One region of the Mycoplasma sp. P36-A1 genome, then DNA from elsewhere that is predicted to be linked to it. Evidence: a T-box and tRNA genes for the amino acid it is inferred to sense, from the RefSeq annotation. Region 1 holds a T-box; the other holds one or more tRNA genes.
The links. The T-box of region 1 lies ahead of leuS (leucine--tRNA ligase). A T-box ahead of a tRNA ligase gene usually reads a tRNA of that ligase, here a tRNA-Leu.
Positions count from the first base shown of each region.

Region 2: it encodes a tRNA-Leu, which carries the amino acid that the T-box ahead of leuS (leucine--tRNA ligase) is inferred to sense. The anticodon was not compared.

Region 1 is NZ_CP168083.1:923,351-931,036, reverse strand. It holds gene ACD762_RS04415 (IS1182 family transposase) at 1-5, shown strand, start outside; gene ACD762_RS04410 (ISL3 family transposase) at 257-1,537, shown strand; gene ACD762_RS04405 (hypothetical protein) at 1,749-2,258, opposite strand; gene ACD762_RS04400 (hypothetical protein) at 2,370-2,810, opposite strand; gene leuS (leucine--tRNA ligase) at 2,810-5,230, opposite strand; T-box leader at 5,279-5,485, opposite strand; gene ACD762_RS04390 (LysR family transcriptional regulator) at 5,529-6,413, opposite strand; gene ACD762_RS04385 (helix-turn-helix domain-containing protein) at 6,951-7,166, shown strand; gene ACD762_RS04380 (hypothetical protein) at 7,427-7,686, shown strand, end outside.
Region 2 is NZ_CP168083.1:1,466,471-1,474,156, forward strand. It holds gene ACD762_RS07160 (pyridoxal-phosphate dependent enzyme) at 1-257, opposite strand, end outside; gene ilvD (dihydroxy-acid dehydratase) at 241-1,905, opposite strand; gene ACD762_RS07170 (zinc ribbon domain-containing protein) at 2,291-2,503, opposite strand; gene ACD762_RS07175 (lysozyme family protein) at 2,618-3,415, opposite strand; T-box leader at 3,987-4,234, shown strand; gene trpB (tryptophan synthase subunit beta) at 4,354-5,544, shown strand; tRNA gene ACD762_RS07185 (tRNA-Leu) at 5,731-5,816, opposite strand; gene ACD762_RS07190 (Rrf2 family transcriptional regulator) at 5,870-6,343, opposite strand; gene ACD762_RS07195 (AEC family transporter) at 6,610-7,554, opposite strand; gene ACD762_RS07200 (GNAT family N-acetyltransferase) at 7,619-7,686, opposite strand, start outside.

The DNA.
Region 1 (7,686 bases):
TTTAAACTGAATATCGTGATAGGCTTTTTAATAATGCCTTTTTTTATGAAATATACTAATAACTGAACAAATTCTGTATTAAAACTAAAAAAGCTATAATGCATGATTATTAAATGGTTCTATAATTTATAGGGTGGAATAACAAATTCAAGTATTACTTGAAATGTTATCCACCCTTAAATTGTTAATATAAAGAAAAAGACATTTATCTTTGTTATAATTTAAGCGACAAAACTAAATTAAGGAGATAAATGTCATGATTAATAATAACATAATTAATAAAAACAATAAAGAATTAAAAGAAATTATTGGAATTAATGACTCCAATATTAACATATATAAATTTCAAGATGAAAAAATTAAAGATAATATTTCTAAAGTTTTTTATGGAATTCTATTTTTTAATGATAATGTTTGTCCTAAATGTAATAAAGTTCATAATAAATTTTATGTACATAATAAAAAAGTATCTCTTATTAAATTACCTATGGTTTCTGGTTTTGATGCTTATTTAAAGCTTACTAAAACTCGTTACAAATGTATGGAATGTAATAAAACTTTTATTCCTGCTAATACCCTAACTAATCCTGGATGTTTTATTTCTAATAAAGTTAAATATCTTATTGCTCTTAAATTAACTGATATGCTTACTTGTACTTATATTGCTAAAGATCATAATGTATCTACACATTCTGTTTTTAGAGTATTAGATACTTATGCAGAGGCTGCTAAATCTACTACTATTAAATCCTATTTACCAAAAGTACTTCATTTTGATGAGTTTAAATCTACTAAAGATGCTGATGGCAATATGTCCTTTGTTATTATGGATGGTGAAAAAAGAAAGCTACTAGATATCGTAGAAAACAGACAAAAAGCTTACTTAGAGAACTATTTTAGCTACTATACAAAAGAAGCTATTGATAATGTTGAATATATTGTAATTGATATGTATACACCTTATATTGAAATCATTAAAAATGTCTTTACTAATGCTAAAATAATATTAGATAGATTTCATATTTATCAGAATTTAACTAGAGCCTTTAATAAAACTAGAGTTGCAATTATGAATGCAGATGAAAAAAACAGAAATAAGTTCAAAAATTTTTGGAAACCTATATTACAGTTAAAAGAGAATCTTTCAGAAGTGATGTTTAAGCATGCAACCTTTAATTATAAGTTTACAAACAATAAAGCAATTCTAAATTATTTAATCGAGAATAATGAGGACTTTAAAAATAATTATGAAATATATCAAGATTTACTATTTTCTTTAAAATACAATAATATGGAAATGTTTAAGAAAACAATTGATCAGCCTAATAAATTAGCTTCAGATAAAATTAAAACTTGTATATCTACCTTTATTAAGTATTATGAATATATTAAAGATAGTTTCGATGTTGAGTATAATAATGGAATAATAGAAGGTACAATATCTAAATTCAAGAAGTTAAAAACAATATCTTGCGGGTTTAGAAGATTTGAAAGATTAAAAACTAGAATAATGATACAAGAATTATTAATTGTATAGAAAAATCATAAAAAAAGGATACAACATTTCTGTTATATCCTGTACTAACTCATATATCAAATTGTAAAATTCCACCCTATTTGACAAAGAGCCGTTATATCCTGTTCTAACTCATATATCAAATTGTAAAATTCCACCCTATTTGACAAAGAGCCTATTAAATCAATGCATTACAGCCCCTTTTCTATGAATATTTTTTTATCTTTTTGTTTTAATAACTGTCTTTGCTTAAAATTAATTCATCTTCAGTATAGTCTAATGTATATGTATAGTCATCTTTGCTAAACTCTCCATCAAAACTATCAAGAAATTCATCTTCACTAATTTCATTATTTATTGCTTTTTCTATTTCTTCCATTTTTTTATCAAAAAGATCTAACAAATCGAGATTAAATCCTAGGATTTGTTCATTTTTAGACATCTTTTTAAAATTCTCTATACAAACTAATTCAAGCTCATCATCATTTGTTGAAGTTAAAGATATATTTGAAACAAAATTTGATTCATCATATTCTATGTGGTATTTACATTTATTTTCATTTGTAAATAGTTCAACTGTTTTTTGTTCTTCATCAACTGCTTGTTTTGATGCTGTAATTTGTGCTGTATCTAATATTGATTTTGTTATCTCTTCTGAAGTTTTTTCTTCAACAGGTTTATTATTTGAACTACAGGCTGTTATGAGCATAATAATAAATAATAATTTAAGATATTTTTTCATAAATATTCTCCAATCTATATTATTTGTTTTAATAATATTTAAAAATCAGGCTAATTTTTAAATATTTTAAAAGCCTAAAATAGTCTTTAGTGAAAACTAAAGACTATTTATTTAAATTGCTACTTTAACTAATTTAGTATATGTTTCTGTATACATTTTATATTGTAATAATACTTCAAAATATTGTATATCTTTTTTTGTGAACATATATAATTTAATTGCTTTTTTTTGATTATAAAAAGCAGATAAATCAACTGATTCTATAACATTAATATTAGGCATTATAACATCAAATTTTTTATCATTGGGTATTGCTAGCACACTAATATCTGTAATTTCACTATTTAGATTTTCAACAGTAATTTCATAAAATGGTTTATCAGTTTTATTATTTCTATTTATTTCTATTTTAAAATTATTATCTTTTGTGGTTTTTAGCATTTTTGACATTTCTATCATATTATCATATTTAGTTAATTTTTCATCACTACTACAACTAATCAAAATCAGTGATAAAAATGCTACTATTAAAAATTTATATTTTTTACTCATTATTTTACTACAATATTTAATATTTTATTTGGTATGAATATTTCTTTAACGATTGTTTTATCTTTTAAATGACTCATTACATTTTCATTCTGAGATACTATTTTTTTCATATCTTGTTGGGTTGTATCTTTTGCTACTTCAATTTTTGCTCTTACTTTACCATTTACTTGAACAACTACTACTACATTATCTAATGTAAGTTTAGACTCATCATAGCTTGGCCATGTTGCATAGTCCATATTACCTTCAAATCCAAGTTTTTCCCATAATTCGTTACAAATATGTGGTGTGATGCAACCTAACATTTGAATTAGACCTTTTACATATTCATCGTATAAGCTTTCTTGTTTATATGCTTCATTCACAAAAATCATCATTTGTGATATTGCAGTATTAAATCCAAGAGTTTCGTAATCTTCACTTACTTTTTTTACGGTTTGATTATAAATAAAATCTAAACTTTTATTGTTTTCACTTGTTATAAAGCCTTCTTTTGTAAGTAATCTATAAACTCTATCAATAAATCTTCTAGCACCATCTAAACCAGTTGTAGACCATTTTTTCATTTGTTCTAGTGGTCCCATGAACATCTCATATAGTCTTAATGAATCTGCTCCATGGCTTTCAACTATTTCATTTGGATTAATAACATTACCAAGTGATTTAGACATTTTAACACCATTTTCTCCAAGAATCATTCCTTGATTAAATAATTTTTGATATGGCTCTTTAGTATTAACTACATTTACATCATAAAGTACTTTATGCCAAAATCTTGAATATAGTAAGTGCAACACTGCATGTTCTGCTCCACCAACATATAAATCAACTGGAAGCCATTTATTAATTAAATCTCTAGTTTCTTGTTTTGTTAAATCTAAATAATCATCACCGTCTTTAATTATATAGGCTATGTAATACCAGCAGCTTCCTGCCCATTGAGGCATTGTATTAGTATCTCTACGTCCTTTTACTCCATCTTCACGGACAACTTCTAACCAATCTGTTGCGTTAGCTAAAGGTGATTCTCCTGTACCACTAGGTTTAAATTCTTCCATTTCTGGTAATATTATTGGTAAATCTTCAATATCAGCTATTGATACTGTTCCATCTTCCCAATGTATTACTGGGAATGGTTCACCCCAATATCTTTGTCTGGCAAAAATCCAATCTCTTAATTTGTAATTAATTTGTCTTTTACCACATTTATGCTCTTCTAGCCATAGAAGCATTTTGTTAATAGCATCTTTTTTATATAATCCATCAAGAAATTCTGAATTAATATGTACTGCATCATCAGTAAAAGCCTCCTTTGAAATATCGCCATTTATTACAGGTGTGATTGTTAAATCAAATTTCTTTGCAAATTCATAATCTCTTTCATCATGAGCAGGAACTGCCATTATTGCTCCTGTTCCATAACTAGCTAAAACATAATCTGATATCCATATCGGCATTTTTTTACCACTTACTGGATTTATTGCATATGCACCAGTAAATTCACCTGTTTTATCTTTAGAAAGTTCTGTTCTTTCTAAATCTGTTTTAGATTTTGCTAATATTTGATAATTTTTAATCTTTTCTTTGTATTCTTCGGTTTGAATTGAAGGTATTAAAGGATGTTCTGGTGCTAATACAATATATGTTGCTCCAAATAAGGTATCTGCTCTAGTAGTAAAGGCTTCAATAATTTCATTAGAATTTTCTACTTTAAATTCTACAATAGCACCTTCACTTTTACCAATCCAATTTCTTTGCATTTCTTTGACACTTTCAGGCCAATCTAAGTCATCAAGATCTTCTAATAATCTTTCTGCATAATCAGTAATTTTTAAAACCCATTGTGACATTGGTTTTTTTATTACTGGAAAGTGTCCTCTTTCAGAGTACATCTTACCATCTTCTACTTCTATTTCTTCATTTGCAAGAACTGTACCTAAACCTTCACACCAATTCACTTCAATATTTTGTATTTCTGCTAATCCTTTATTGTATAATTGAATAAATATCCACTGAGTCCATCTATAAAACTTTGGATCAGTTGTATCAACTTCACGATCCCAATCGTATGAAAACCCTAAAGATTGTATTTGATTTTTAAATGTTTGAATGTTTTTTTGAGTAAATTCGCGTGGATGATTTCCTGTTTCAATAGCATATTGTTCTGCAGGTAAACCAAATGCATCCCATCCCATTGGATGTAAGACATTAAAACCTTTCATTCTCTTATATCTTGAAAAGATATCTGTTGCAGTATATCCTTCAGGATGTCCTACATGTAATCCTGCTCCACTTGGATATGGAAACATATCTAAAATAAAGACTTTTTCTTTTGGTGAATCATTGTATGTTTTATATGTTTTATTACTTAACCAATAATTTTGCCATTTTTTTTCAATTTCTATGTGATTATAACTCATATTATACCTCCTATATTTATAAAAAAAATCCCTATGTCAAATATATGACATAAGGACGAATTTCTCGCGGTACCACCTTAATTCGTGCATTAATGCACGCTCTTTAAGCTTTTAACGCAAGCAGACGTTTCAAGTTACTCTAGTTCACTTGAAAGACTCTGTAACTAGTTCATCATAAAAATTATACTGATTTACACCACACATCAGCTCTCTTTTATAATTTATATGACTAATACTTTACTTCTTTGTCTTTAAATTTATTATAGTTGATTCTTTGTAAACTTACAAGCAATATAGATTACTTGTAGAAATTAATGAAGAAATCTTCGACTCTTCTAGTATCTGGAGATTTAATTACATGTTGATTATATGCAATAACAATTTCCCAAGGTATTTCTGGTTTTATGTCAACTGCAACTGTATTACTTGAACCATTTAATTCAAAGAATGGTTTTGGTAATAAAGCAACCCCATTAACATATGATGCCATATATAACAATAAATCCCATTGTCCTGATCTAAAGTAATAATCTACTTCTATTTCATTACTTTTAAATACTTTTTGGATTTGATGATAGATAATATAACTATCACTTAATGCCATAATTTTTTCATTTGAAATTTCTTCTAAAGTTACTGATTTTTTGTCAGCAAAAACATGATCCTTTGGTACATGACAAGCAATTATATCACGATATATAATATTAGTTATAATATCTTTATGATTGATTGGCTCTGTTGTTATTGCAAGATCAATTTCATTTTTTTGAAGCATATCATACAATTTGTATGCATTGTCTTCTATAATCTCAAGTCTTATATCTGAATTTTCAGTTATAAAAGCTGGGATTGATTCAATACATAAAAATGAAAGTATTAAAGGTGGAATTCCTATTTTTACTCTACCTTTGAAAACATCATTTTCTTGTTTTAGTTCATAGTTAAGCTGTTCCATTTTATTCACGATAATTTTTGCATCGTGGTAGAACTTGTCTCCTATTTTTGTTAAACGTTTAAAACGTCCAAATTCTTTATGAAATAATTTTATTTCATATTCCTTTTCGATTTCAATAATCATCTGTGACAACGTTGGTTGAGTAATGTTCAACTTTTTCGAAGTTTTAGATAGATTAAAATCATTTTCTACAACTGCTATAAAATAATTTAATTGTTTTAAGTCCATTTCTTATCACCATAAAAATAATAACATAATCTTATATCAATTAAAAGTTTTTTTTATGGATAATTCCAAAAAATATAAATATTAACATTGACTTTATTTTTAATTTGTCAATTTTTTAAATTATTTTGACTATTGAACAAATGTGCTTAATAAAGGTAAAATAGACTTTCTATTTTATAATAAATTTCATTAAATAATAACAAAGGCTAAAAAAACATATATAATTTTTATATATTTTAATTTGAATACTTTATAATTACTGTATGGTTAAATAAACATTTAATAATTACATATTTGCAATATACAAGTCTAATATTTCAACAATAAGTAGATAATGACAGTTTTTTGTCAATATAACAGTATAAACCTGTAATTATTTATAACAAACTAGACATTTATTATTTATATTTAATATTTTATTAATAAAAGTAATACAGTTTTATTGTTTATTTAAAACTTTTTTTGACAAAAAGCTTTTATTTTATAATTATATTTGTTAAAATGTAGTTAGATATGAATTAAAGGGGGAAAATTTACATGTACAAGTATGAAGTTTTACATTATACAAGAAAAAATAAGAAAGTTACACTTCACGAATTAGCAAACCATTGCTGTATTTCTAAAAGCTATTTATCTTTAATTGAAAAAGGTAATAGAAAACTTTCTTATGATTTAGCAGTTAAAATTGCAAGTTATTTAGAATGTACACCAGATGAGTTGTTTTTAAACGATCACGTAAATTCAATCGCTTAAAATAATCAAATATTGGGAGTTTGATTAAATTAACAACAAACAACTAATCAACTATATGATTTTTGATAAATCATATAAAATGACTAAAAGTAGACTATGAAGAGTATAAAGACTGTGTAAATATACAGTCTTTTTTATTTTATTTAAACTTATATGCATGATATATACTTATAATTATGTCTAATTTTTGTTATAATGTATAAAGGCGTTGTTGAGTAAAAATGCAGATGATGCATTTAAAACATAAGGAAGGTGAATAAATGATTATAGAACAAACTGCAGCTAATGCTAAAGAAAAAAGTTATAATAAAAAAAATACAAATAATTTAAAGGCTAATAATAAAGATGCTAATTGTATTTTAAAAAATAAAAAAACAAACTCACACAAAACTAAATTTTCAAATAATAAGAACAGTTCATCAAATAATTTAAATAATGCAAATTCAAACAATCTTCACAAGAGATTAAAATATAAAGATATCCCTATAAATAAAAGGAAGTATCGTATTAGTATTGTAGA
Region 2 (7,686 bases), 540 kb from region 1:
TCTGGTAAAATTACTACACATTCAAATTGATATGCTTGTTTTAAGATAGCTATTGCTAATGCTGAATTTTGATTAGATTGAATGGCTATTTTATTGATTCCTTTTTTTAATAAACTTTGTACTACTGGTTGTAATAGTCTTAATTTAACTGATCCTCCTCTTTGTAAATTCTCACATTTCAGATAGATATTATTTGCTGTATATTTTGTATATTTATCATTTTTTACAAGCATTGTTTTTCTAACTAAATCATCCATTGTATACCCCTCCTTTACTTGAGTTCAATGCATTATCACTAAAGTATTCTAGATAATCATTTGTTTTATTGAACTTTATATTAGCTTTTCTTTTCTTGATAATTTTATCTTCTACATTAAGTGTTAGTTTTTCTTCATCAATGTTGATGGTAATTAAATCATCATTTTCTACATAAGCAATTAAACCATCTTCTGCTGCTTCTGGACTAACATGCCCAACAACTAGACCATTTGATCCTCCTGAAAATCTTCCATCTGTTACTAATGCTGTAAACTCTGACATTTTCTTTCCTTTAATTAATGAAGTTGGTGTTAACATTTCAGGTATTCCATTACCACTTTTAATTCCCATATTTCTAATTACTAGCACTCTGTTTTCATTGTCTTCTTGGATTCTGAACTCTTCTAAATAATTAACACATTGTTGCTCATTTTCAAACACTAGTGCTTTTCCAGTAAAGTTTCTCATTTTATCTTTAACTGCTCCTGATTTAACTACTGCACCTTGACTTGCTAGATTACCTTTTAAAATACTTAATCCGCCTGCCTTAAAGTAAGCATCTTTTACTGAGTGTATTACTTCTTTATTTTTATTAGTATATTCTGCTATTTGTTTAAATAAACTATCACTTGTTAGTGTTTTAGTATCCTTTAAATAACTACTACCTAACTCTTTTAATAAAGCCATCATACCTCCAGCTTCATCAAAATCTTGAATTGTGTAATCACTTGCAGGACTTAACTTCACTAATTGTGGTGTCATCTTTGATTTATTACTAAAATCTGTTAATGTCAATTGTATATCTGATGATTTAGCAACTGCTAACAAGTGTAATATTGTATTTGTTGATCCTGACATTGCCATATCTGCAACTATTGCATTTTCATAATTTTCTTTTTTGACAATGTCTCTAAATTTAACATCATTGTTTACTAAATCAACACTTAGACGGCCAACTTTTTTGTATAGTCTATTTCTTTCACTATATACTGCTGGAATAGTACCATTACCAGCTAGTGCAATTCCTAATACTTCACATAAACAGTTCATTGTATTTGCTGTATACATCCCTGAACAAGATCCGCATGTTGGACATGCCATTTTTTCAATTTCTTCTAATTGTTCTGAACTTAAATCACCATTTTGATATGCACCTGTTGCTTCAAATACACTTGTTAATGTTTTATTTGTACCATTCATTTTTTTTGAAAGCATTGGTCCACCACTTACAAATATACTTGGTAAGTTCAACTGTGCTGCTGCCATAAGCATTCCTGGAACAACTTTATCACAATTTGGAACAAATACTAAACCATCAAAGGGAAATCCTTTACTTTGAACTATAATACTATCGCATATTAGATTTCTAGATACAAATGAATACGACATTCCTTCATGATTCATCGCTAGACCATCACATATTGCTATTGTATTAAACTCAAAGGGTATTCCACCATTCTTATATATTCCTTCTTTGATATTTTCTACAACACTTCTTAAATGTTTGTGCCCTGGCACTGTTTCATTATAGCTATTAACAATACCTATGAATGGTTTGTCTAAATCTTCTTTTTCTAAGCCTAATGCATATAGTAAAGAGCGATGAGGTGCTCTTAATATTCCTTTTTTTACTTTATCTGATCTCATTTTGGTTTCCTCCTAATATAAAAAAGCTTTCTACTATTCTTCAAAGAATAGTAGAAAGCTTTTTTCACTATTCTATGAAGGAACAACAAATAGACCTTCTTGAACAGTGTGTTTGGCACATCCAATAAAAGTCTCTTCACTAAATAATGATAATTAATATTGAGTAATTAAGTTTATTATTATGAGTTGTCATGTTAATCACTCACCTTTCGTTATTTTTATACACACTAGTATACATTATAGTTTTGATAAAAGAAAGCTTTTTATTTAAATTTTTTATACCAATTTTTTATACATATATAAAAATATGATAGGTATAAGCTTTAACTAAAAAAAATATCACTAATTAAAGTGATATTTTTTTATTAAGTATTATTTTTGGTTATTATCCTCCTATTAAGAAGTCAATAACATTCATTCCTTTACTTGTTATATCTTTATAAATTTCTGTATAACCGCAGTTTGTACATGAAATTGTACGAAATTTTTTGTTTTGCACATCAAATACTTTTGCAAAACCTCCTCCAGTTGCTTGAAAAGAATCTTGAGTAAATTCTTTATTTCCACATTTAGGACAGACATATTGTTGTTTTTCCATTTTATATTCCTCCTCTTTTTATTATTATAAACATATTACCATATATTTATAACAACTTTCATAATTATTATTATATAGTCAATTTTTAGTCATTTAATGTCTCTATATTTCTCATTATGATTCTATTAGCACTTTCTTTGTTGTAACTTTAATATATCTTTTTAAGTGATTAACATAGTTATAATCTCCATAACAAGCTGATGTATCACTATTTACTGCTGTTGAAACACTTGTACCTGCTTGACCACACATCTTTTTAGAATATTTTTTTGCTAGTTTAACACTATATTTTTTTGCATCTTGTTTTTTTAGCCATTGCAAAAAGTTTGTTCCATAATTGTATGTTTGAAGTGTTATTTCTATATCTTCATAACCTAATACTTTTTTAGTAGTTTTTAGTCTTTGTTTAAAAACTTTAATACCTTTATCAATTGATACTGTTCTATCACTTATACAACCGATTGATCCACATACTGCTTCACTTACTTGAAAAGGATCACTACCACTTCCACCTGACTCTTGTCTAACCATTGCAAAAATCCACTCTTCATACTTACTATTTACTTTATATTTCTTCATTGCCTTCTTTATATCTGCTTTCATATCATTTATATTTGCTGTTAGATTCACATTTGTGATTTTTGTTATTGTTTTATATTTTTTTACTACTTTTTTAGGCTTAGGTTCTTCTGTTTTGACATCTAATGAATCTACTAAACTGCCTGTAAGAATAAAACGACCTACTTCTTGAGGAACGATAACTTGTGATTTCTTGTACTTATTTGTTAGTGTAGCATGTACATTTTTATCAATTGTTACTGTTTCTTTAGTTTCAGCTTTAACATTAAGACTTAAACATATACTTACTATTGCTAGAGCTATAACACTTAGCTTTTTTGTAAATGTATTCATATATCCACCTGCACTCTTTCTTTTATTTATTGTTCTTATTGAAAACAAGTCCATTCTAACATTTAAAAGATAATGAGTTCAAGTTTATTATTAGTCTATTTTATGAAGATATTTATTATCATTATTATTGTGAATTCCTAGTGTAAGCTAATTTACATTATTTGTTTTATTATTTGATTAGTTTAAATATTAACTAATTTGTATTTTTACTTTTCAGTTAGTAATTTCTTAATATTAGCTTAATATATCTTTTTTTATATATTATACTTGTGTTCAAATATCTACATTTTTTTCATACACTTTTTATAGATAATCGTGTTTATTATTTGTACTTCTATAAAAATTTTATATAATCATCTATTTTTGTCTAAAGTCATATTTTAAAATAGTTTTATTACAATTGAATATATTCAACCATGAGTATTGTTGTATGTTGTTTATGTATATTATCTTTTTGTTTAATTAAAAATTTATTTAAGAGTTTATTATTAATAACATTTTAATTATAATATAGTAAGTTTATTATATTTTCTTGCTTAATATTTATTCTAGTGGTATTATCATTTAAATATGTAAACCGTTGATTCAGAGTAAGTAGTATTAATTCTTAAATTCTAGAGAGCAGTTGTTTGGTGAAAAGCTGTATTTATGATTATGCGAATGGACTGAAGAGGGCAACTTGAAAAGCAGTTAGCTTAGTAGATGTTGACAGGAGTCTAACCTGTAAAAAGTAGACATGTATGATAGTACATGAATAAAGTGAGCTTTTTAGCTAATTAAGGTGGTACCGCAGGAGTATATTCAACTCTTGTCCTTAAGTGTATGATTTTTATCTACACTTAAGGACAAGAGTTTTTTTTGAAAGGATGTGATTACATGGATATTGAGTGGTGGAGTAGTAATAATAATATAAATATAAAACGAAAGAGGAACAACTTATGGAAACAAAAATTAATGCAATCACAGAGAAAAATTTTAATGGATTTGGAGATGCTTATGTACCAGATGTAATGATACCTATATTAGATGAACTAACTGAAAAATTTAATGAGTATTGTACAACAGAAGCTTTCAGCAAAGAATATCTTGGATTATTAAAGGATTATGTTGGTAGACCAAGCTCTTTATATTATGCTAAGAATTTTAGTAAATATATTAATGGACCTAAGGTATATTTAAAAAGAGAAGACTTAAATCATACTGGTGCACATAAAATTAATAATGCTATAGGGCAAGCTTTACTTGCTAAGTATATGAATAAAGATCATTTAATAGCAGAAACAGGAGCTGGTCAACACGGAGTTGCAACTGCTACAGTAGCAGCTTTATTTGATATGAAATGTACTGTTTTTATGGGTGCTGAAGATGTTGCTAGACAAAGCCCTAATGTTAAAAGAATGGAAATGTTAGGAGCAACTGTAGTTCCAGTTACTAGAGGTCTAGCAACTTTAAAAGAAGCTGTTGATGTTGCTTTAGAATATTATATAGAACATATTGATGAGGTATTTTATTTACTAGGTTCTGCTGTTGGCCCAGCTCCTTATCCTCAAATGGTTAGAGAATTTCAAAAAATAATTGGTGAAGAGGCAAAGGCACAAATTCTTGAAAAAGAAGGTGTATTACCTGATGCTTTGATTGCTAGTGTTGGTGGAGGTAGCAATGCAATTGGATTATTCTATGATTTCTTAAATGATGAATCAGTTAAGATATATGGCGTAGAAGGTGCTGGTATGGGTATTGAAACAGGTAAACATGCCAGTGCTTTTGCAAAAGATAAAATTGCGATTATCCATGGAATGAAAACTTATGTATTTACTGATGATAATGATCAGCCTATGCCAGCTTATTCAATATCTGCTGGTTTAGATTACCCTGGAGTTGGACCAGAACATGCAAGTTTAAAAGAATCTCAAAGAGTAACATATGATAGTGTCACTGATAAAGAGGCATTAGATGCATTTTATTTACTGTGTAAAACAGAAGGTATAATACCAGCACTTGAAAGTTCTCATGCTTTAGCTTATATTATCAAAACAGCAGCAAACTATACTAAAGATCAGATTGTAATTGTAAACTTATCTGGTAGAGGTGATAAAGACTTAGATCAAATATTCAATTTAGCTTTATAATATAACATTAATAAATAAATTATATTATTCATAAGAATAATTATAAAAGTAGAACAACATTATTATGTTATGTTCTACTTTTTTATTAAGTAATAAAGTTTAAACAATAAAATAACTAACGATTTTAAGGTGATTAAAAAAACTCGCATTAAAAAAACACCTTAGATAAGGTGTTTTGTTTGTATATGGTACCTGTGGCCGGAGTCGAACCGGCACGAGTCAAACCCGACGGATTTTGAATCCGTTGCGTCTACCAATTCCGCCACACAGGCATTACATTAATATTATACACATATTTAATGTACAATGCAATATTAATGTATAGTTAGCCTCTTAGTATTTCATTCCAGTCTTGAACCTTGATATAGTCTGTGCCTAGTGATTGATCAAGGATATCCTGACATGTAATACCTTTTAATGAATCTGCCCATAATTTGTCTGCTGCTATAAAAGCAGCACTTATTGCTTCAACGCCCTTTTCTGAGTTTTCTAAATTTGGAAATGTCGCTTTTAAAATATTTTCTTTACTATAAGATTGTAATTCTCCTTCAATCGCAACAAACACTTCATAAATAGTAATCTCATTCAATGGTTTCTTTAGCATAAAACCACCGCTGTTACCAGTAGTTGCATAAACTATGTCTGCAATTACTAGCTTTCTCATCAATTTTTTCATGTAAGTTGCTGACCCACCTACCTTGAGGTTAATTATATCTGCACTTATAGGTACCCCAGGTTTTTGAGACGCAAAAATTGCCATGATAACTAAAACTTTTTCAAAACCTTTAGTTAATTTCATTTTTTATCACCTTTCAAACTTCTATTTTAAATAATTATACAGTTTCAGATAAAATATTACTATTTAAATTGTGTTAACACTAGCTAAATATTTAGTATTTTTATGTATATAAAAAGAGCTACTTATAATAAATAGCTCCTTTATATACATTACATTTATACTCGATATGTTATATCTATATTTATAATTTGTGCTTTAAACTTTTTTCTTGTTGATTTTATGCCTTAATTACACTTTAATATTGCTTAAAATTGTTTTTTGTTCAATTATACATACATAAAGTTCATTAAAGTAAACAGTATTGGTATTGTAACAATTACTGCAATATGTCCAACAACAACTAATGAAGCTGCAAGTTTCATATCTTGTTGATATTCATATGCCATTGACAATAATGATGCATATGGTGGCATTAAAGCCTCAACAATAATTACTTTTAAAAGCAATATTGGAATCATTGTTTTAAAAGGTAATAAAATAAACATTAAAATTAATGGTATTACTACCATCTTTCCTAACAATAATACTAATGCTCTCTTATCTTTTAAAAGTGGCATTATATTATTTTCATGGACTGTAAATCCAATGAATAAAAAGGCTAGAGGGGTTGTTACTGTTCCTAGATCACTCATACCTGTAAATAATGGATTATCTGTTAAGTTAAGTCCTGTTATATTACTTACTAACATAATAGCTAACCCAGCTATTAATGCTATTGTTACTGGTGCTAACTCTTTTTTCTTTGGATAATCTCTCATTAATCTTCTCATTCCTGCTGTAAACATTAATACATTATCGCACATAAAGAATATTGATCCATAAAACAATCCTTCTTCTCCATATACTGCTAATAATAAGGGAAATCCTAAAAAGGCAACATTACCATGAACTGAAGCATTTACAAACACCGAGCGTTCTTTATTTGGCATATCCCATTTTTTTGAAATGAAATGTGAGTATAAATAACACATCGCATATATTAAGCAGGTACCTACAATAATAATACCTGAGTTATACAATGTTTCTGCACTTAATTGCATTTTTCCAATTGATGTAACTATTAACATCGGTAGTGCTAATCTATTTAAAATTAGCGAAATTCCGCCTTTTTGATTTGCATTTACTATCTTTCGATATGAAACTACATAACCAATCGCGGCAATAAAAATAATAGATGCCAATCTTGACATCAAAACCATAACATCATTCAATTTAATTCAACTCCTGACTATAAGTATATCATATAGTCAAAAAGAAAAAAACCTTTAAAAGGTTTTAGTCTTTATAATATTCTGGGTAGTCAAATTTACCTGAAAGATATTTCAAGCAATCTTTTTCTAATT